Regions from separate parts of the Luteibacter sp. NPDC031894 genome, predicted to be linked through region 3. Evidence: predicted binding sites of a transcription regulator. Region 3 holds the regulator's gene; each other region holds the start of a gene.
What was found. The regulator sigma-54, encoded in region 3, starts transcription at its own class of promoters, with help from an activator protein. The targets are predictions, from matches to a motif close to TGGCACGNGCNTTGC.
Positions count from the first base shown of each region.

Region 1: fliD (flagellar filament capping protein FliD) is a predicted target of sigma-54. The motif match lies at 1,820-1,834, and genes of this name have one in related genera.
Region 2: glnA (type I glutamate--ammonia ligase) is a predicted target of sigma-54. The motif match lies at 4,709-4,723, and genes of this name have one in related genera.

Region 1 covers NZ_JBNNMV010000003.1:264,429-271,717, reverse strand. The annotation lists gene fliS (flagellar export chaperone FliS) at 1-320, opposite strand, end outside; gene fliD (flagellar filament capping protein FliD) at 343-1,731, opposite strand; gene ACQKIE_RS11185 (flagellin) at 1,872-3,299, opposite strand; gene ACQKIE_RS11180 (flagellin) at 3,620-4,963, opposite strand; gene flgL (flagellar hook-associated protein FlgL) at 5,232-6,431, opposite strand; gene flgK (flagellar hook-associated protein FlgK) at 6,434-7,289, opposite strand, start outside.
Region 2 covers NZ_JBNNMV010000002.1:503,335-510,623, reverse strand. The annotation lists gene ACQKIE_RS08255 (DHA2 family efflux MFS transporter permease subunit) at 1-965, shown strand, start outside; gene acpA (acid phosphatase) at 973-2,649, opposite strand; gene ACQKIE_RS08245 (family 43 glycosylhydrolase) at 2,698-4,518, opposite strand; gene glnA (type I glutamate--ammonia ligase) at 4,760-6,172, shown strand; gene ACQKIE_RS08235 (OprO/OprP family phosphate-selective porin) at 6,345-7,289, shown strand, end outside.
Region 3 covers NZ_JBNNMV010000004.1:261,997-269,285, forward strand. The annotation lists gene lptC (LPS export ABC transporter periplasmic protein LptC) at 1-357, shown strand, start outside; gene lptA (lipopolysaccharide transport periplasmic protein LptA) at 320-907, shown strand; gene lptB (LPS export ABC transporter ATP-binding protein) at 912-1,631, shown strand; gene ACQKIE_RS13300 (RNA polymerase factor sigma-54) at 1,734-3,221, shown strand; gene hpf (ribosome hibernation-promoting factor, HPF/YfiA family) at 3,341-3,688, shown strand; gene hprK (HPr(Ser) kinase/phosphatase) at 3,789-4,739, shown strand; gene rapZ (RNase adapter RapZ) at 4,771-5,652, shown strand; gene ACQKIE_RS13320 (PTS sugar transporter subunit IIA) at 5,689-6,081, shown strand; gene ACQKIE_RS13325 (HPr family phosphocarrier protein) at 6,074-6,343, shown strand; gene ptsP (phosphoenolpyruvate--protein phosphotransferase) at 6,375-7,289, shown strand, end outside.

The sequences.
Region 1 (7,289 bases), on a different contig from region 3:
TCGCTGTCGCTGTGCAGGTTGGCGTGCAGGAGCCGGCGCGTCATGTAGTCGTACAGTGCCTCGAGCTGTCCGACCAGGGGCGTCCCCACCTCGTGGTTCAGGGCGGACTGCAGGGCGCCGACGATCTCGATGGCCTTGGAGATGGCCTCGCCCTTGCCCGCGACGTTTCCCGTCGCGATGCAACCCCGGGCGACGCGCATTCGCTCGAGGGCGCCATCCATGAGCATGGTGATGAGGCCATGCGGATCGGCCGTTTCGACGCCGCCTTGCGTGCGGACTTGCTGGTAGGCGCCTGCGCCCTGGGAGTATCCGAGTGCCATGTCTTTTTTCCTGGGACGGCCGTTACTTGTTCGCGGTCAGCGCGTCGAACTGCTGCTGGAGGTAGCTGCTGGTACCGGCGAGCTTGGTCATCATCGCGTCGAGCGCCGTGTACTGCTTCGTCAGGCGGTCGCTGTAGTCCTGCATCTGCTTGTCGAAGTCCGCGGCCTGATCCTGCAGGTCCTTCGTCTTCTGGTTCAGATTGTTCTGGCGCTGGGTAAGGATGCCCGTGGTCGACGTCCAGCTGGTGATCAGCTTGTCCAGTTTGGGCGCGATGCCGCTGTCCCCGCTGAGCAGGTTCTGGGTCTCCTTCGGGTTGTCTGCCAGCGCCTTGTTGAGCTTGGTGGTGTCCAGCTTGAGGCTGCCATCGACCTGGAAGGCGACGCCAAGGTCGCTCAGGGACGTCGGCCCACTGGTGTTGCCCGTGAACTGGGATCCGAGCAGGGTCGAGACCTGGTTCTTGATCGAATTGACCGTGGCGTCGCCAATGAGGGCGCCGACCTGCTGGTTGGTCGCGTCGTACTTCGTCAGCTGCTGATAGGTGGAGATGAACGAGTTATAGGAGGTGACGAGCGAGCTCAGCGCGCTGGAGACGGCGCTGGTGTCATTGGTGATGGTGACAGCGGTGGGAATGGCAGCAGGAGGCGTGCCGTTGTCCTTGGCGCTGACCTTGGACAGTGTCAGCGTTACGCCGTCGATCGCTTTCGTAACGACATTGGTCGGACTGCTGGCGGCGAGCCCGTCGATGGTGAATTCGGCGTCCTGCGCCGCGACCGTCGGGGTACCCGTGGCAGGGTCGAAATCCAGCTGCGAAAGTTTGCCGTCGCCTCCGCTGGTGACGACCTTGAAGGCATTGTCCTTGCCGGTGACCGACGACGTGAGCACGAGGTGCGCGCCATCCTTGCCAGTCACGATACTGGCAGTGACACCAGGGTTGTCCTTGGCCTTGTTGATGATGTCGCGGATGTTCTCCAGCGTGTTCGCGCCGGACGCGATGTCCACGCTCATCGACTTGTCGCCGATGGAAATCGTGAGGTTTCCGGTGCCGAGCGCGGACTTGCTGTCGGTGAAAGCACCGGAAGTCGTCTTCTGCGACGTCGCCAGCTGGGTGACCGCGACGTTGTAGACGTTGGGCTGTGCCGTGCTGTCGGCGGCGGCCGAGAGGATCGTGGAGTCGCCCACGGAAGTCTTCGTTGTCGTGAACGCGGTGCCGTTGGTCAGCGCCTTGATCGCGCTCTGCAGGCTGGTCAGCGACGAGGTGCAATTGCCTACCGCGGAAATCTGGGTGGCGTTGGCCTGCGAGTCGGCCGTGTTCTTCGCATCCTGCGCCTTGCGCTTGTTGGCGACAAGGTTGGTGACGATCGATGCGACGTCGATGGAACTGGAACCGAGATTGACGGGATTCGTGGCCATGAAGCTTCTCCTTGAAGACGCCTCACTGCCCCGGGCGCCAATTTGTCGACGGCTGGCCACCCTCGCGGGCGCCAGCCGTGACAACTAAGCAATTACCCTGCCAAGGCCCGGCGTATCCGGGCCCGGCGGTCTTACATCTGTTACTGGAGCAGTTTCTGGACGATCTGCTGGCTCTGGTTCGCCTGGGCGAGGACCGAGACGCCGGCCTGCTGCAGGATCTGGGCCGAGGACATGTTGGCCGTTTCCTGGGCGAAATCCGCATCCGTGATGGCCGAACGCGAGGCCGTCAGGTTCTGCGAGATGTTCTGCAGGTTGGAGATCGTGGACTCGAAGCGGTTCTGCACGGCGCCGAGGTCCGAACGGAGGTCCGAGATCGACTGGAGGGCGGCATCGACCCGGTTGATCGTGTCGTTGGCGCCGTCGACCGTCTTGATGCTCGAGTCGGCGAGCGTGCTCGTGGTGGAGACGTCGATCGCACCCGCCGTCAGGCCGGCAGCCGTGATGTCGGCGGCGGTACCACCCACCGTGATGGTGGAGGCCGAGGCGAACTTCACCGCGCCGTCGGAACCGACGTAGGCATTGATGCCGTCACCCGACTTGGCGTTGACCGCATCGGCCAGGTCCTGGGCCGTGTTGAACGTGCCGGAGATGCTGAATGCGGCGTTGCTGCCGACCTGCAGGGTGACGTCACCGATCGTGAGCGGAGCGGGCGAACCCGCATCCACACCGGCAACATCCTTGAGCGTGCCGAGCTGGGCCACGTCGGCGCCAGCGACGACCGGGGCGGCGGAATCCTTGCCCGTGGTGCCGCTGGTGATGACCAGGTGGTTCGTGGCGTCGAAGCTGGCCGTGGCGCCGGAGGTGCCGCCAGCCAGGGACGCGTTCAGCGCGGTGAGGAAGCTCGCCTGGTCGGTGGCGCCGGTGACGCTGGCAGCCTGGCCGTCGACCGTGATGTCGAAGTCGGCCGTGTAGTCGGCGATGACGCTGGAAGCGGTGGTGGTGCCCGCCGTGTTGGCGGCAGCCTTGAAACCGCCCACCGAACCGGTGGCCAGCTGGCCGACCTGGTTCGCCTTCACGCCCTTGTCGAGGCCCACGGTGATGACTTCACCGACGTTCGCGCCGACCTGGAAGCTGAGTTCCTTGGCCGAACCGTCGAGGACCTTCATGCCGTTGAAGTTGGTCTGCGTGGCGATACGGGTCACTTCCGACAGACGCTGCTGGACTTCGGCGTCGAGAGCGGCACGGTCGCTGGCGGAGTTCGACGCGTTGGTCGACTGCACGGCCAGCTCGCGGATGCGCTGCAGGTTGTTGGTGACTTCGTCCAGCGCCGACTCGGTGGTCTGCGAGAGCGAGATACCGTCGTTGGCGTTGCGGACAGCCTGGGTCAGGCCGTTGATCTGCGTGGTGAAGCGGGTCGAAATGGCGAGGCCGGCGGCATCGTCCTTCGCGCTGTTGATGCGGTTACCCGACGACAGGCGCTCGATCGCCGACGACAGCTTGGTCTGCGAGGTGCTCAGGTTACGCTGAGCATTCAGCGACATGATGTTGGTGTTGATGGTCAAAGCCATGATCTTGATCCTTGGTAAGCGGAACCGAATTGCCGGAGGTTGTGCGGCGTAGTCCGGCGGGGTTCCGTTAGGGAAGCCTTCCGCCTCAGGGAGGTTTACGGCACGCCGGGGACAAACTTGAGGACTTTTTCTTCCTGTCAACAACTTTCTTGATCAGGGCCAGGTAGGCGTGAAGCCCGTGGCTCTGTCGGGGAAGTTATCGGCCGCTCCTCCACGGGGTTTAGGATCAATTTCATGGCTCTGGACGAGAGCCGTGGCCAAAAGGAAAGGGAACCTTTCGGCTCCCTTCCCTGGCGACGCGACTCCACCCGCAGGGCGACTCATTCGAGTAGCTTGAGGACCAGCTGTTGCGACGCATTGGCCTGCGCGAGCACGGCCATGCCCGATTGCTGGAGGATGGTCGCCATGGTCTTCTCCGCACTTTCCTCGGCCATGTCCGCTTCCCTGATGGCGGTACGGGATTCGGTGAGGTTCCCCCGGATGTTGTCGAGGTTACGGATCGTCGACTCGAGTCGATTCTGCACGGCGCCGAGCTTGGAGCGCGTGGTGCTCACGGATTCGAGACTTGCATCGATGCGAGCGATGAGCGCGTAGGCATCGTCCTTGGTGAGGACGGAACCGTCCGCGAGCGAGCCCGCGGCATCCACATCGTAAGTCGTCGCGAAACCCAGACTCGCCGCCTTGGCACCTGAAACGGTGGCTGCCGATCGGGCATTGAACTGTAACTTACCGTCGGCATCGACGAAGGCGGACACGCCAGTCTTCGCATTGGCGTTCAATGCGTCAGCGACCTGTTGTGTGTTGCGGAACGAACCCACGATTTCGAACTGCCCGCCGTCCGCGGTACTGAAGCTGAGGTCGCCCGCCTTGAGATCGAGGCGGGCTCCGCCGACGCGCTCGATATCCAGATCGTTGCCATTGGCATTGATCGTGACCTTGTACTCCGAACCGAGCTTGGCCTGGAGGAAGCTCTGGGCATCGTTCGCAGTGCTGCCCTTGTAAGTCGACCAATTGACGTCCGCGCCGCCATAGTCCTTCACTCCCAGCGCTTGGCCGCTGGCTTCCATCCAGTCGGGATTGGCAGCCTCGCTTCCTTTGTAGGGATTCGCGACGAACGCAGCCTTAAGGTCGACTGCGCCACTGGCGAGATGACCCACCTGATCCGCCCGCATGCCCTGCTCCAACTGCATGTCGATGGTATCGCCAATGTTCGGGCCGACCTGGAAGGTCAACCGTGCACTGCTGCCGTCGAGGACTTTCATGCCGTTGAAGCTTGTCTGCGTAGCGATGCGCGTGATCTCCGCAAGGCGCTCCTTCACTTCCTCGTTCAGCGCACGACGGTCGTTGGGAGAGTTCGAGCTGTTCAGGGACTGCAGTGCCAACTCACGAATTCGCTGGAGGTTCGCCGTCATTTCGTCGAGCGCCCCCTCGCTGGTCTGCGCCAGTGAGATGCCATTGCTCGCGTTGCGCTTGCCCTGCGCGAGGCCGTTAATCTGCGTCGTGAACCGGGTCGAGATGGCAAGACCCGCCGCATCGTCCTTCGCGCTGTTGATACGCATGCCTGAACCCAGGCGCTGGTAACTCGTCGCAAGCCTGCCCTGGGTGAGCCCAAGGGACCGTTGCGCATTGAACGAAGCGATATTGCTGTTGATGTTGAACGCCATGCCGATGTCCTTCCTTGTCGTGGCGAACACGCCGCGTGGTCGCGACGGCGGTGCGTGTCCGCGGCTACGTGATTGCCGTAGAAGGTGATCGACAACTTGGCGACGTGTTGTTGACAGCGCGGACTGACGTGTGCGTCGGGGATGATGGAAGTCGGCGTAGGCTTTCCCGGTGGACAGGCACAAAAAAAGGCGGCCCGTGGGCCGCCTGGATTAACGCACTTTCGCTAGCACCCATCGCCGCTCTAGCGGCTCCTACATTACCTTCTTGTCACTTGAGGTAATTGAACAACGTCAGGTTCTGCATCTTCACGTACGCCTGCTGCGCGGCGGTCAGCGCCGACTGCTGCTGCACGAACTGGCTCGTCGCGCTGGCGTAGTCCAGGTCCTGCAGGTTCGACAGCGTCGTCTTGTACTGCAGCTTTACGTCGTCGCCGATCTGCGCCTGCTGATCGAGCGTGTTCATGCGTGCGCCGATCTTCGTGCGCGTGTTGAGAAAGCTGGTCGATGCCTGGTCCAGGTTCTGCAACTGCGCGTTGATCTGGTTGCTCATCGGCGCGCCGCCGCCCGGCGCCTCGAACGCATTGATGATGCCGGCGACGGTCGAGAAGACATCCTGCGACGACGACGGCCCCACGGCGAAGGTGTCGCCCGCGGCCGGCGTGCCGGTGATATTGAGCTGCGCGCCCTTGAAGTTGATCGTGCCGGTCTCGCCGGTATAGGTACCGGTGCCGAGCGGCGGATCCGTCGGTAGCGCGGCGGCGTCGCGGATCTCGTAATCCGTCGCCGTGGTGAAGGTGATGGTGTAGTTGCCGCCGTCCCACGCCGAGGCGTCGGTGACCGACGTGGCGCCCACGACGGCCGTGCCGGTGTTGGTCGCGCCGGCACTGGTGAGGAACGTGCCGTTGCCCCCGCGGATGGCCATGAAGACGTCGGAGCCGCTGTCACCGGTGGCTACCTGGAGGCCGGCTGCCGCGGCGACCATGCGCTGGTTCTGGTCGCCGCCGTAATTCACGGTCAGGCCGTCGATGGTGAACGGCTGGGTGGTGGTCCGGCTGCCAGCGAAGATGTATTCACCCTGCCCGTCCCGGGTGTTTCCCAGGGCGACGAGCTGCTTCAGCGTCTGGCGAAGTTCGGTGGCGATCGACTGGCGCGATTCGTCGGTCTGCGTGCCGTTCACGCCTTGCAGCGTGAGCGAACGGATGCGGTCCAGGATGTCGCCTGCCGAGTTGAGCGCCTGCTCTTCGACGGAGAGTCGGGTCGTCGCCGACTGGATGTTGCGGGTGTACTGGTCGTTCTGCGCGCTCGCCGAACTCGTGTCGATGGCGCGCGCCGCCGCGGCGGGGTTGTCGGCAGGCGTCTGGATCGCCTTGCCGTTGCCGAGCGCGAGCTGGGTCTGCGACAGCGAGTACTGCCGGTCCAGCATGGTGTTGACGGCCTGCTGCTGCCCCCAGGAGGTGGAAATGCGCATGATCAGCCCCGCACCGCGCTGAGGAGGGAATCGAAGATGGTATTCGCCGCGTTGATGACTTGCGCCGCCGCCGCGTAGGACTGCTGGAACCGCAGGAGGTTTGCCGCTTCTTCGTCCATGTTCACTCCGGAAAGGCTCTGCTGGGCGGACGTGGCCTGGTCGAGGATGCTTTGCTGCGCGTCGAGCGCGGTGTTCGCCTGCGCGCCCGCCGTGCCCACCTGGGCGATCAGCTGGCTATAGGACTTGCCCACCGTCGTGACGCCGTTGTCGAGCACGCCCTTGTTGGCGACATCCGCCAGGGCGAGCGCGTTCCCGTTGTCACCGCTGGCCGATCCCGCCGGCTTCACGCTAAACGTATCGTTAGCGGCAGGTACGCCCGAAAGCTTGAGCGTCCAGCCATTGCCGGTGATCGTGTCACCGTCGGCATAGGTCTGCACGGGTCCGCCACCCACCTGATACGTCGTCGGCGAAAGGAAGACGATGTTGGTCGGGGTATTGAACGCTGGATCCGCGGGATCGGTGACGGTCAGGTTGCCGAGGGTCGCCTTACCAGTGTTGAGCGCACCCTTGCCGGCCGCCAGCGGGCCGGACGCCGCAATCTTGTTCGTGTCGCTGATCGCGACGCTCAACGTCGACGCCACGTTCCGGGTCGGCTGGATCTGGAAACTGTCGCCGGCCGCCGGCGTACCGGACGGCACGGTGATCGCCAGGCCATCGATCAGGATCGGATCGGCCGCCGTGCCCGTGCCGCTGGACGGCACGGCGACGCCGGCGGTGGTCGTGACCGACCAGTTCGTGCCATCGAACCGCATGATGTAGTCGGACGGGCCCAGCTTGCCGACGTCGGTGACCTTGGCC
Region 2 (7,289 bases), on a different contig from region 3:
TGCGCGACCGCGAATCCAAGATTGTGAAGGTCCCGATCGACGCGGTCGGCCTGTTCCTGCTCGCCGTAGGCGTCGGATGCCTGCAGTTCATGCTGGACAACGGCAATGACGACGACTGGTTCACCTCGAAGACGATCACGGCGTTGGCGATCGTATCCCTCGTGTGCCTGACCTTCCTCGTGGCCTGGGAGCTGATGCACAAGAGTCCCGTCGTCGACTTGAGGCTGCTCGCGAAGCGTAACTTCCTCGTCGGTGTCCTATGCCTGTCGCTCGGCATGTTCGCCTTCTTCGGCGGCACCGTGGTGATGCCGATGTGGGTGCAGGAGGTGCTCGGCTATACCGCGACGTGGGCGGGCTTCGTCGTGGCGCCGATCGGTGTCCTCGCGATCGTGATGTCGCCCCTGGTCGGCGCGTTCCAGAACAAGTTCGACCTGCGGTTGTTGAACACGGTCGGTTTCGCGATCTTCGCGGGTGCTTCGTTCTACATGTCGACGCTGAGTACCAACGCGCCGTATAGCGAACTGGCGTTGCCGCGCATGTGCATGGGCGCCGGCGTCGCGCTGTTCTTCGTGCCGGTCAACCAGATCATCCTTTCCGGACTGCCCGACGAGCAGGTGGCCAGCGCATCGGGCCTGTCCAACTTCTTCCGCACGTTGGCGGGCAGCATCGCCACCGCTGTCAGTACCACCATGTACTCGCATCGCACGACGTACCACCACGCCGTGCTGGCGGAAAACGTGAGCGAAGGCAGTCGTACCACCAGCGAGTACCTGGAGCGCTTCCAGGCCTTCGGCGTGCAGGGTCCCACGGCGAATGCCGCCCTCAATCGAATCGTCGACATGCAGGCCGCCACCCTCGCCGTGAACGACGTCTTCTGGATGTTCGGCCTGATGTTCGGCCTCGCGATGATCGCGGTGTGGTTCGCGAAGCCGCCATTCGCCTCCGGCGGCGCCGGAGGCCACTAGGCCGCGCTTACGTGAACTGGAGCGTCTCGGTCAGGTCGCCGGGGGGCGGGCCGCCCGCCGCCACCATCGCCTCCTCGCGCATCTTCAGGCCCGGCAGCTTTTCCAGCTTGAAGCGGCGGGTGAGGAAGCGCGCGATGGACCCGGTGTCGTAGATCGTATGTTCGACATGGCCCTTCTTCGCGTGGGGCGAGACCACCAGCGCGGGGATGCGTGTACCTGGGCCCCAGCGATCGCCCTTGGGCGGCGCCACGTGGTCCCACCAGCCGCCGTTCTCGTCGAAGGTGACGATTACCAGCATGTCTTTCCACAGCGGACTCGTACGCAAGGCGTGCACGACGTTGGCGATGTGGCGGTCGCCGGCTTCCACGTCGGAGTAGCCGGCGTGCATGTTGAGGTCGCCCTGCGGTTTGTAGAACGTTACCGCCGGCAGCTTGCCGGCCGCGACATCGGCGAGGAAATGGTTGGTCGAGGGCGTTTCGCCGATGCCTCCGTCACGCAGGTGCCGCTTGCGCGATTCGGTACCGGGCGCGAGGGAGACGAAGTAATTGAGCGGCTGGTGGTGCGGCTGGAAGTTGGGCGTTTGCGGGAAGCTGCCGTCGCTGCCGTCGCCCTTGCCTTCGAGCGCGGCCTGGAAGCCACCGCCGTACCACGCCCAGTCGACATCCTTCGCCGAGAGCATGTCGCCGATGTGTTTATGCGATTGCGGCGGCAGCGTGTTGGCGCTGCTCGCGTCGGCCAGGAGCGGGTTCTTCCGGTCGACGTTGAAGCCGGGCGAGTAGGGCGGACCGATGGTGTTCACCGCCCAGAAGTCCGGCGTCAACGTGTTGTGGTGCGCGAACTTCGGCTTGCCGTCCATGGCGCTCTTCGGCGAGTCCTCCGCCATCTTCAGGCGATGGTCCGTCGGCTCGCCGCTCTCCGTCACCGCGATGTTGAACTGCGCGGGGCTCTTGTCGGCATTCGGATAGAACGGTGGCTGCGCGGCCACCAGGTACTGGTGGTTGAGGAACGAGCCACCGAACGCACCCATGAAGAAGTTGTCGCACAACGTGAACTGCTCCGCGAGCCGCCACAGGCGAAGGTGCACCGGTGCGCTCGCGTAGTAGCCCATCGTGAGGGCGCCGTTGTCGCCCCACGCCACGAAGCCGTCGTTCCTGCCGCCGTTGATCTGCAGTTGGTTGTTGTAGAACGCGTGGACGAGGTCGCGGGTGACGAGGCCGTGCGGCAAGGGTGTCGTGCCGTCGCCGGTGTGCAGCGCCCAGGGCGCATTCGGCAGGCCGGCGATGTCTTTCTCGACGATCTTGTACGTCTTGTGGTCGACGACCTGTTCGTGCGGCACGAGACCGCCCCAGATCGGTGGGAGCGTGTCGAGCACCTTGCCGTCGCGATCGCGCTGGAGGTGGCGCTCTTTCGGCACGGCGCTCAGCGGTTGCTGCAGGCCGGGGAACTCGCCGAACAGATTGTTGAAGCTGCGGTTCTCCGCATAGATGACGACGACATGCTGGATGTGCTTTTCGAGAAGCGCGTCCAAGTCCTTGCCGCTGGGCGCCGGCGCCGCCGGTTTCGCACCGTTTGCGGAGGCATCCTGGAGGCCGCCCAGCGCGAGCAGCGCGCCGGTGGTGGCCATGCCGCCGAGCAACCGGCGCCGACCGGTGTCGGGTGTATCGTCGTCGTGCCTGTTCGTCATGCCATGACCCTGTGCGGTTCGCGTAGTAGCGGCCCAGGCCGCGAACTCCTACGGAGCCAACTCGACGACCTTGGACAATGCGGAGACGCCACGTTCGTCGAAAGCCTCCACGGCCACGACATAACGAACGCCCTTGTTGAGAGAGCGAAGCGTAAACGATGTCGGCTGATCCGCGAAGCGCTGGTAGGTCGAATGCAGCCGGTCGGCGGCGAGACCCCAGCGAACGTTGTATCCCACCACGCCAGGCACAGGCTTCCAGGCGATCGTCGCCTCACGCGTGTCGCTGCCACGCGTCGCCACGAGACCTTCCGGCGCGGCCGGCGGTGCGCCATCCGCGTTGCCGAAGACACGCAGGTCGGAGATCGCGAGATGTTTCGCGCCCACGTGCTTGTGCCTGTAACGAACGTAGCGCAGGCGCTGCGGTTGTTGCAGTTCGATGTACGCATTCGGTCGGTCGCGTGACTCGTTCGACAGATCCGCGAGCGTTGTCCAACGCTTGCCGTCGCTCGAGCCCTCCAGGACGAACTGCGTGACGAGATCGGGCGCGTCGCCGTAACGGTCCGATTTGAAATCCGCATAATCGATCTGCACCGCGCGTACCGTCGGCGTCCCGCCGAGGTCCAGGGTGAGCGTCTGGCCAGCTTCGTTGGACTTCGCCACCCAGAACGTCCGCGGGTCTTCGTCGGTAAGCGCAGAGGCCGGATGCTCGGCTAACGACGACGAGGCGACGACCTTCTTCCGGTAGGAAAGCAGCATCCATCCGGTGAAGGTGTCCTCCCCCTCACGCAAGGCGTGGTCCGGCATGCGGTGCGGGAAGTCTCCGAAGCGCGTGTCGATCCACATCTGGCCGTCGTCGTGCCAGCCTGCGGGAAACATGTCGATGCGGCGTTCGAAGGTCCAGTTCACGCCCAGCCACGCGGTGCCCGTGTTCCAGGCGTTGCCATACGCATCCTCGAACGTCGATCCATGGCCGGCACCCGTGACGAACCCGCCTGGCTTGTAGCCGACAGGGTTGTACGGCGCGTATTCGAACGGCCCCAGCGGCGATGTCCCGACGTAGACGCCCGTGGCGTACGCGTTGTACTCGGTGCCCGGCGCGCCGTACTGGAAGTAGTAGCGCCCGCCGTGCTCGTTCATCCAGGACCCCTCCATGTAGGCGGGTTTGTCGCCCATGGTGTGGTCGGGGCCGAAGCGCTCCCAGCCATGCCGCGCGGGGTCCATGTGGACCAGCGCGCTCGGCGGCGTCAGGAAGGCAAGGCGCTTGCCTTCGCCTTCGCGCGAAGCGAGGCGGAGATCGAGCTGCGCGCCGTAGAGCGGGTAGGTGTCCGACGATCCCCAGTACAGGTACACCTTCCCGTCCTTGTCCTGGAACAGGCCCGGATCCCAGGGACCGGGCGGGAGCGGACCCGAGGCTTCGGTCTTCCCTGCCTCGTCGTACTGCGTGGCGCCGGGCACAACCGGCAGTTGCCGGGTCCAAAAATGCCATCGCCCACTGGCCGGATCGGTGGTGACCATCAGCGGTCGGGGCGCGAACGCCGACTGCATGAGGAACAGCTTCCCGTCGGCTACCAGGGTCGCGGGCGCCACGAGACCGTTGAACGGCCAGTGGTCCGGCGTCACGAAGTCCCAGCGCACCAGGTCCTTCGACATCCAATAGCCGTCCGCGAGCGTCTGGAACATGTACCAGGCATCGCCGAAGCGCACGACCGCCGGGTCGGCACCCGTCCGGTACGAGATGCCTTGGTTCATCTGCTCGAAGTTGTAGCGGTAGTCGATGTCGATCGGGTTGGCGTAGGTGCGCTGCGCACCGGTCGCGTGGAGCGGCGGCACCGCGAAGACGATGGCGGCGACGGCGAAGAGGAAGCGCATGGCAGGTCTCTCGGAGGCGATCCTGCATCGTGCCAGCGTAATGGCGGTTACGCCCTCGGGCATGCGGTGCCCCACCTCGTGGTGCAACCCGTCCTGCATTGCACCACAATGGTGCGTTCGCACAGTCCCCGATCCGGCGGTCTATGATGCCCCGGCTTGGCCGAGGCCACTCCGTCGATGGCGGAGGTGCTGGCATAGCGATTGCTAACCGCATTCCGCCCCAACCCCATTCGAGGTTTGTATGTCCGCCGCTTCCAAAGTGCTGAACCTGATCCAGGACGAGGAAATCGAGTTCGTCGACCTGCGCTTCGCCGACATCCTCGGCAAGCACCACCACGTCACGTTCCCCGCCCACGCCATCGACGAGAGCACTTTCGAAGACGGCAAGATGTTCGACGGTTCGTCGATCGCTGGCTGGAAGGGCATCAACGAGTCCGACATGGTCCTCATGCCGGATCCGGAAACCGCCCACCTCGACCCGTTCAGCGCGCACAAGCAGCTGATCCTGCACTGCGACGTGCTCGAGCCGAGCACCATGCAGGCCTACGGCCGCGACCCGCGCTCCATCGCCAAGCGCGCCGAGGCCTACCTGAAGTCCACCGGCATCGCCGACACCGCGTTCTTCGGTCCGGAACCCGAGTTCTTCATCTTCGACTCGGTGCGCTGGCAGAACGACATGGGCCGCGTGTTCTATGAGATCGGCTCGGAAGAGGCGGCCTGGTCGTCGCGCTACAAGTACGACGGCACCAACACCGGCCATCGCCCGGGCGTGAAGGGCGGCTACTTCCCGGTCAGCCCCGTGGACAGCCTCGGCGACCTGCGCGCCGACATGTGCAAGGTGCTTGAGTCGCTGGGCCAGGTGGTCGAAGTGCATCACCACGAAGTCGCGAATGCCGGCCAGTGCGAAATCGGCACGCGCTTCAACACGCTGGTGAAGAAGGCCGACGAGCTGATGACGATGAAGTACGTCATCAAGAACGTCGCCCACCAGGCAGGCAAGACGGTGACCTTCATGCCGAAGCCGATCGTCGGCGACAACGGCTCGGGCATGCACGTGCACCAGTCGCTTTCGAAGAACGGCGAAAACCTGTTCGCGGGCGACCTGTACGGCGGTCTCTCGCAGACGGCGCTGTGGTACATCGGCGGCATCTTCAAGCACGCCAAGGCCATCAACGCCTTCGCCAACTCCACCACCAACAGCTACAAGCGCCTGGTGCCTGGTTTCGAAGCCCCGGTGATGCTCGCCTACTCGGCGCGCAACCGCTCGGCCTCCTGCCGCATCCCGTACGTGTCCAGCCCGAAGGGCCGCCGCATCGAAATCCGCTTCCCGGATCCGATGCAGTCGGGCTACCTCACCTTCACCGTGCTGATGATGGCCGGCCTCGACGGCATCCTGAACAAGATCGACCCGGGTGCACCGGCGGACAAGGACCTGTACGACTTGCCGCCGGAAGAAGAGAAGAACATCCCGCAGGTCTGCGCGAGCCTCGACGAAGCGCTGGTCGCGCTCGACAAGGACCGTGAGTTCCTCAAGGCGGGCGGCGTCTTCACCGACGACTTCATCGACGGCTACATCGCGCTGAAGATGCAGGAAGTCACGCGGTACCGTGCGAGCACCCACCCGCTCGAGTTCCAGATGTACTACGCGATCTGACGACGATCGCAAGGTGAGGGAGAAGGGCGCCGCGGCGCCCTTTTCTTTTTCTTAAAGACCTGGAGCGACCTGCCGATGACATACCTGCGGCATTGAGTGGATTCTCAAGCGCGCTGTATAGTCATCCATAGTGCAAGCCGGTGCAGTCGGCTCGCTTGAGAGGGGCTCCACCTTGAATAAGATCATCCTCGGCGCTTTCGCGCTGATCGCGCCCGCGTTTGCCGCGGCCGCCGACGCACCGTCCAACAGCTACGACTGGCGGACGAACTGGCCGACGCACCATGTGTTCGCCGATGGGACCGACCTGGGTCTCACATTGAAGTACCAGTACGACTCGGACCGCTTCTCGCACGACGAGGGGCTCTACGACGATGCGCACACCAACCGGCGCAAGGAATTCGGCTTCTTCATCCGCAAGAAGGGCGTGTACGACGGCACCGTCGTGTTCGACTTCCAGACGAAGACCTGGCTCGACGTGTTCTTCCGCATGCAGGGCAAGGCGCTGTTCGGCAGCGATGTCGGCGCGTTTCGCGTCGGCTTCATGAAGACGCCGGTGGGCTTCGAGGGCAATACCAGCACGGGCAGCACCTCGTTCATGGAGACCTCGCTGCCGATGCAGGCCATTTACGCGAACCGCCGCGTCGGCCTGGATTGGGCGCTCACGCGCAAGGCGTATCTCGTCCAGCTCGGCTACTACAAGGGCGGCAACCTGCAAGGTGACCTGGATGGCCGCATGGTCGCCGCGCGTGCCGCCTGGACGCCGCTGAATACGCCGGGCGACGTGCTCCACCTCGGCGGCTCGTTCTCTCGCGAGGAGCCGGAAGGCAGCACCGATGGCCGCGGACGCTACAACCCGCCCAACGTGCGGCTCCGTGCGTTGCCGGAGGCGGGCCTCGTGAGCCAGCGCCTGGTCGACTCGGGCGCACTCAGCATCGCCGACCACGTCGATCGGCGCGGCCTCGAAGGTCTATGGATACACGGACCGTGGTCGTTGCAGGGCGAGTACCTGTCCGCCGCCGTACACCTCAAGGACAAGCCCACCTACGACGCGCACGGCTGGTATGCCTTCGGGAGCTGGGTGATGACCGGCGAATCGCGTACCTACAACGCCGGCAAT
Region 3 (7,289 bases):
GAATCGCTGTACATCAACGCGCCCGACTTCGTGCTTCCGTCCACCAAGGAAGCGAACGTTCCGCCGTGGACCGGGCACTCCCAGTACGGGTGGGTGAACAAGGACGGCAGCCTGCTCAAACTGCAAGGCAAGGTCCATATGGACCGGGTGGCCTTCCAGACCAATCCGCCCGCCAGCATCGATACGTCGGAAGTCACGGCCTGGCCGAAGGAAAACCGCCTGGAAACCGCCGAGGCGGCGCGGATCGTCCAGGGAACCTCTACAATGCAGGGCGTTGGCATGCGCGCCAATCTCGACACCAAGCACCTGGAGCTCCTCGATGCAGTCCACACCGTCTACCAGCCGCGCAAGCGCTAAGGCCGTCGTCGCGGCGCTCGGCGTGGCGCTCCTGGCGAGCATGCCCGTCTATGCCAAGCAATCCGACCGCAACCAGCCAGCGGACGTCACGTCGAAGTCGTTCGATGGCACGCAGGCGCCGCAGAACGGCCAGCCCGGCAAGGTCATCTGGACCACGAACGTCGTCCTGACGCAGGGCACGCTCAAGATCACGGGCAGCAAGGCCACGGGTTACCTCGACGCCGACAGCCACCTCATCCGCGTGATCGTCGATGGCAACCCCGCCACCATCCACCAGCTGGACGACCAGGACCAGCCGATGGACGGAAAGGCCTCGAACATCGACTACAAGATCGAACAGGACTACGCGGTGCTCACGGGCAACGCGAAGGTCAACCAGCCGGCGAAGGGCAGCGCCGAGGGCGACAAGCTCACCTACAACACCAAGGACAGCACGATGACGGGCGAGAGCACCGGCGGCGCCCCCGTGCACATGACCTTCCAGCCGAAGAACAAGACGCCCGCGCCCGCCCCCGCGAAGCCAGCGTCCAACGACACGAAGAAGCCCTGACCCGATGCTTTCAGCCCAAGGCCTGCAGAAGCGCTTCCGCGCGCGCCAGGTAGTCCGTGATTTCGCCTTCTCCATCCGCGAGGGTGAAGTGGTCGGCCTGCTCGGCCCCAACGGCGCCGGCAAGACCACCTGCTTCTACATGGTGGTGGGCCTGATCCAGGCCGACGCCGGTTCGATCAAGCTCGACCAGCAGGACATCACCGGGCTGCCCATGCACTCCCGGGCGAAACTCGGCATCGGTTACCTCCCGCAGGAGGCGTCGGTGTTCCGCCGCCTCAGCGTGGCGGACAACATCCTGGCCGTGCTCGAACTGCGCGAAGGCATGAGCCAGAAGCAGCGCGAGGACGAACTGGAAAGCCTGCTCGACGAACTCAAGATCGCGCACATCGCCGAGCAGAAAGGCATCAGCCTTTCCGGTGGCGAACGTCGCCGCGTCGAGATCGCCCGCGCCTTGGCGGCCCGGCCGCGGTACATGCTGCTCGACGAACCCTTCGCGGGCGTCGACCCCATCTCGGTGGGTGAGATCCAGCGCATCGTCCGTCACCTGAAGGAGCGCGGCATCGGTGTCCTGATCACCGACCATAACGTCCGCGAAACCCTCGGCATATGCGATCGCGCGTACATCCTCAACGACGGCGAAGTCTTGGCGCGCGGTACGCCCCAGCACATCCTGGCGGACGAAAAGGTGCGTGAGGTGTACCTGGGACGTGAATTCAGGATATGACGGATGGACGGCGGTCGTGGGGGCTGCGTAGCCCACCCGGCCGCTGGTTTGGTCTGGCCTTTAGGGGTTAGGATGCTCCGGTAAACCCCACGCATCGAAGGCATGAAACCCGGACTCCAGTTTCGGCTCCACCAGCAGCTCACGCTGACGCCGCAGCTCCAACAGGCCATCCGCCTGTTGCAGTTGTCCCAGCTGGAGCTCGAGGCCGAACTCCGCCAGATCGCGGAAAGCAATCCGTTGCTCGAGTTCGCCGAAGATGCCGAATCCGAGCTCGACCCCGACGCACCCGAAGAGGACGGCTACGAGATCCCCGAATTCACGTCGCGGGACGAACCGCCGGCCAAGGCGTCCAAGGACGACGAGGAATCCACCGTCGCTCCTTCCGAGGAACTGGCGCCGGAGTGGGAAGACGACCGCTTCCATGGCGACTCCAGCGAATACGGTGGCTCGTCGTCGCGCACGGGAGGCGTGGACGAAGACGGCTTCGAGCCGCAGAACGCCGCGCCGGAGAGTCTCCAGCAACACCTGGAGTGGCAGCTCAACCTGTCGCAGTTCTCGCCGCGCGACCACGCGATCGCCACCGCGATCATCCATGCGTTGGACGAGGACGGTTATCTGCGCGACGGCACGGCAGCGGTGGAAGCCGCCCTGCCCTCCGAGATGCAGGCGACGGCGGACGAGATCGACGCGGTGCGCCAGCGCGTGCAGCGCTTCGATCCCACGGGCATCGCCAGCCTGGACCTCCGCGACTGCCTGTTTTGCCAGCTTTCCCAGTTCTCGCTCGATACGCCGCATCGCGAACTCGCGATCCGCGTCGTGAACGAGGAACTGGAACTGCTGGCGCGCAACGACGTCGCCAAGATCGCCCGCCGACTCAAGGCCGCCGAAGACCACGTCGCCGCGGCCGCCGCGCTGATCCGCAGCCTCGACCCGCGCCCGGGTGCGGCGCTCGATGCCACGCCGGTCGAATACGTCGCCCCGGACGTCTACGCGCGTCGGGAGAACGGCCGCTGGCAGGTCAGCCTCAATCCGGACGCCCAGCCGCGGCTGGGTCTTAACCAGCATTACTGCAACCTCATCGCCCGGGCGCGCGGCGACGACGCCACCTGGATGAAGGGACAGCTGCAGGAGGCCCGCTGGCTGCTGAAGAGCCTGCAATCGCGCGCTGAAACCCTGCAGAAGGTGGCCGACGTGATCGTCCGCCGGCAGAGCGCCTTCCTCGATTACGGCCCCGAGGCCATGCATCCGTTGGTTTTGCGTGAAGTGGCCGAGGAGGTGGGCATGCATGAATCCACCATTTCCCGTGTCACGACGCGAAAGTACATGCACACCCCCCGCGGCACCTTCGAGCTGAAGCACTTCTTCTCCAGCGGCGTGGCGACCGAAGACGGCGGCAGCGCCTCGGCGACGGCCATCCAGGCCATGCTTCGCAAACTCATCACGGCCGAGGACGCGCGGCGGCCGCTCTCCGACCAGGCGCTGGCCGAGGAGCTGCATCGACGCGGCATTCAGGTCGCCCGACGTACCGTGGCAAAGTACCGGGAAGCGATGCGCATCCCCAGTTCCAGCGAACGCGTCCGCGCCAACTGACGACGCGAAGGAACCCCACCGGAGGTCCACGGTCCAACCAGTTCAAGCTAGAGGAGCGACGCTCCGTCGCTCCGGTCTCGCCGCCACGAGGCGGCACCCTCAGCAAGAAGGAGGCGTCAATGCAAATCCAGATCAGCGGCCAGCACATCCAGATCACCCCCGCCCTGCGCGAGCGCGTGGAACTACAGATCGGTCGCTTCGAACGCCTTTTCGACAACATCACGGGACTCGACGTCGTCCTGTCCGTCGACAAGAACGAGCACAAGGCCAGCGGTACCCTGCATTGCTCCGGTACCCGCCTGCACGCGGACGGCATTGCGCGGCTCGAGGACGACAACAAGAACGACACCCTCTACACCGCCATCGACGCGATGGTCGGCAAGCTGGCCGACCAGCTCCGGAAGCATAAGGAAAAGCTCAAGGACCACCACAACAGCGAGGTCCGGGAGGCCCGCGCCGCCACCTGACGTCCGGGGCCACCCGGCAGCCCGCCCGCCCTTGATGGCACAATAGGACCCAGGCCGGCACGCCCCGCGTGTCGGCCTTTCCTTATCGAGAGGCCCCACCGTGGACCGGCTGACCGCCAGACAATTGTTCGACGGGGTACACGAGCGCATGGCCCTGCGCTGGGCCGCCGGCATGCGCGGCGAATCCCGTGTGCTCGAGCCCAATGCCAAGCAGAGCCGGCGGCCTTCGCTGGTCGGCTACCTCAACGTGATCTACCCCAACAAGGTGCAGATCATCGGCACCGAGGAGTTGAACTTCCTCGATGGCCTGGACTCGCGCCAGCGCTGGGAAGCCATCCACAAGATCGCCGCCTACCAGCCGGCCGCGCTCATCGTCACCAAGGACCAGTCGATCCCGTCCGACCTGCGCGAGGTCGCCGAGGAGACGGACACGCCGCTGTGGCAGAGCACGAAACGCGGCCATGAACTGCTGACCTACCTGCAATACCACCTGGCGCGCACGCTTGCGCCGCGGGTGACCCTGCACGGCGTGTTCCTCGAGGTGTTCTCCATCGGCGTGCTGATCACCGGCGAGCCCGGCTCGGGCAAGAGCGAGCTGGCCCTGGAACTCATCAGCCGCGGTCACCGGCTGGTGGCGGACGACGCCACCGAGTTCACCCTCATCGCTCCCGACGTCATCGACGGCGCCTGCCCGGAACTGCTCCAGGACCTCCTGGAAGTGCGCGGCCTGGGTGTGCTCAACATCCGCGAGATGTTCGGCCATACGGCGGTGAAGCCTTCGAAATACCTGCGCCTCGTCGTCCACCTGAAGCCGCTGCGCGACGGCGAGGAGCCCGACGCGATGACCCGCCTCACCGGCGACATCAGCCGGCGCAACGTACTCGACGTGGACGTGCCGAAGATCACGATCCCCGTCGCGCCGGGCCGCAACCTCGCAGTCCTTGTCGAGGCGGCGGTGCGCAACCACGTACTGAAGAGCAAGGGCATCGATCCCGCCCAGACCTTCATCGACCGCCAGGCGCACCAGATGCGCCGCTTCTCTCCATGGTGAACCAGGACATGCTCCCGTGATCGACGAAGTCATGAGCCCCATCGTCGAACCCGACGCGATCCACCTCGTCGTGCTGACCGGCATGTCCGGCGGCGGCAAGACCGTGGCCCTGCGGGCGCTGGAGGACCTCGAGTTCTATTGCGTCGACAACATGCCCGCGGAACTGATCCCGCAGCTGGTCGCCGCCGTCAGCCAGGGCGAGCATGGGCCGCGTCGGCGCATCGCCGTGGGCGTGGACGTACGCAACCGCCGCATCGACCTCTCGCGCATGCCGCACGTGCTGTCGGAGCTGTCCACGGCGGGCGTGCACGTCCACCTGATCTTCCTCGACAGCCGCGACGACGTCCTGATCAAGCGCTATTCCGAGACCCGCCGCCGCCATCCCCTGGCGGCGGAGAAGCTCTCGCTGGCCGACTCCATCGCACAGGAACGCAAGCTGCTGCGGCCTTTGGTCTCGATCGCCGAGAAGGTCATCGATTCCAGCGACCTGAACGTGCACCAGTTGCGCCGCCTGTTCGCCACCGGCTATGCCGCGGCATCGGACGGCACGACCCTGCTTTTCGAGTCGTTCGCCTATCGCCGGGGCCTGCCGTCGGACGCGGACTTCGTCTTCGACGCGCGCTGCCTGCCCAACCCGCACTGGGACCCGCGCCTGCGGCCGTTCTCGGGCAAGGACCTGCCCGTCCGGGAGTTCCTCGACGCCAACCCGCTCGTGGGCGAGTACTATGACGACGTCGCCCGCTGGCTCGACACCTGGCTGCCGCGCTTCGACGGCGAGGACCGCAGCTATGTCACCGTGTCGATCGGCTGCACCGGCGGACGCCATCGGTCGGTCTACCTGGTCGAGAAACTGGCGCAACATTTCCGCTCGGAACGCGGCAACGTACTGACCTTCCATCGCGAACTCGAGTGACATGACCCGCTTGCAGCCAACACGAGATTTCGGGCCATGACCGTCGGGGTCCTCCTCATGACGCACGAGGCCGTCGGCAAGGCGCTGATTTCAGCCGCGCGCCACGTGATGCCGAAACTCCCGCTGGACGTCGACGCGGTCGAAGTCCCGCCCAGCGCCGACCCCGACATCATGCGCACGCTCACCGCCCGCCATGCGCGGGAGCTCGACCACGGCGATGGCGTGCTGGTGCTGGCCGACCTCTACGGCGCCACGCCGTGCAACATCGGCCTGTCGCTGGGCGAACTCGGCGTGCACCTGCGCTGCGTGTCGGGCCTGAACCTGCCGATGCTGCTGCGCGTCCTCAACTATTCGGAAAAATCGCTTCCCGAGCTGGCCGAGATCGCGGCCAGCGGCGGTCGCGGAGGGATCTTCATCGACCATGCTTGAACGTGACATCGTGGTATCGAACCGGCTCGGCCTGCACGCACGCGCATCGGCCAAGCTCGTCCAGCTGGTCGCGGGGTTCAAATCGACGGTCTGGCTCGTCAGCAAGGGACGCGAAGTGAACGCGCAGAGCATCATGGGCGTGATGATGCTGGCCGCCGGCATGGGCACCGCCCTGACCGTGCGCGCGGAGGGCGAGGACGAGGCGGAGGCCATCGCCGCCGTCGTGTCCCTGTTCGAACGCAAATTCGACGAAGGCGCCTGAGCATGACACCCCGCCCGCGCATGGAGCCCCTATGAGAGTCGTGCTGACCGGTACACCCGCCGCCCGGGGCATGGCCCTCGGCCGGGCACGCCTGGTCCAGCCGAGCCTCCTCGCGGTCGACATGCGGATGCTCGAGGACGCCGAGGTCGGCGCCGAGATAGAACGCCTGCACAAAGCCATCGACACCGCCCGCACCGAACTGCACGAGCTGCGCGGCAAGCTGCACGGCGCGCTCGCCCGCGAAGTGGGCGACTTCATCGACGCGCACAGCCTCCTCCTCGACGACGAGGAACTGCTGCGCGGACTGGACGACCTCGTCGCCGTCGGCCATTACACGGCGAGCGCCGCGTTGAAGATGCAGCGCGACCGCCTCGCCGCCGTCTTCGACGCGATGAACGACCCGTACCTGAAGAGCCGCGGCGAGGACATCGACCAGGTCATCGGCCGGGTGATGTCGGCCCTCAACCAGCAGTCCAGCCGCGAGGAACGCAAACTGGCATCACGCGTAGGCGAAATCGTCGTCAGCGACACGATCGCGCCGGCCGACATGGCCGGGATGGCCGGCCAGGGCATGCTTGGCGTCATCGCGAGCGCGGGCAGCATCTATTCGCACAGCGCCATCCTCGCGCGCAGCTTCAACATTCCCATGCTGGTCGGCACCCGCGATGCGCTCGCCACCGTCAACGACGACGACCTCGTGCTGATCGACGCGGAGCATGGCGAGGTCATCGTCCACCCGACGGCACAGGACCTGGCGCGCTACCGGCAGTGGCAGCGCCAGGCCGCCGCGGAAGGCCGCCGCCTGGCCGCGCTCGCCACGGCACCGACGCTCACCCGCGACGGCGCGCACGTGCGCCTGTACGCGAACGCCGAATTGGCGGGCGACGTCACCCTGGCCCGCTCGCGCGGCGCCGACGGCATCGGCCTTTACCGTTCCGAATTCCTG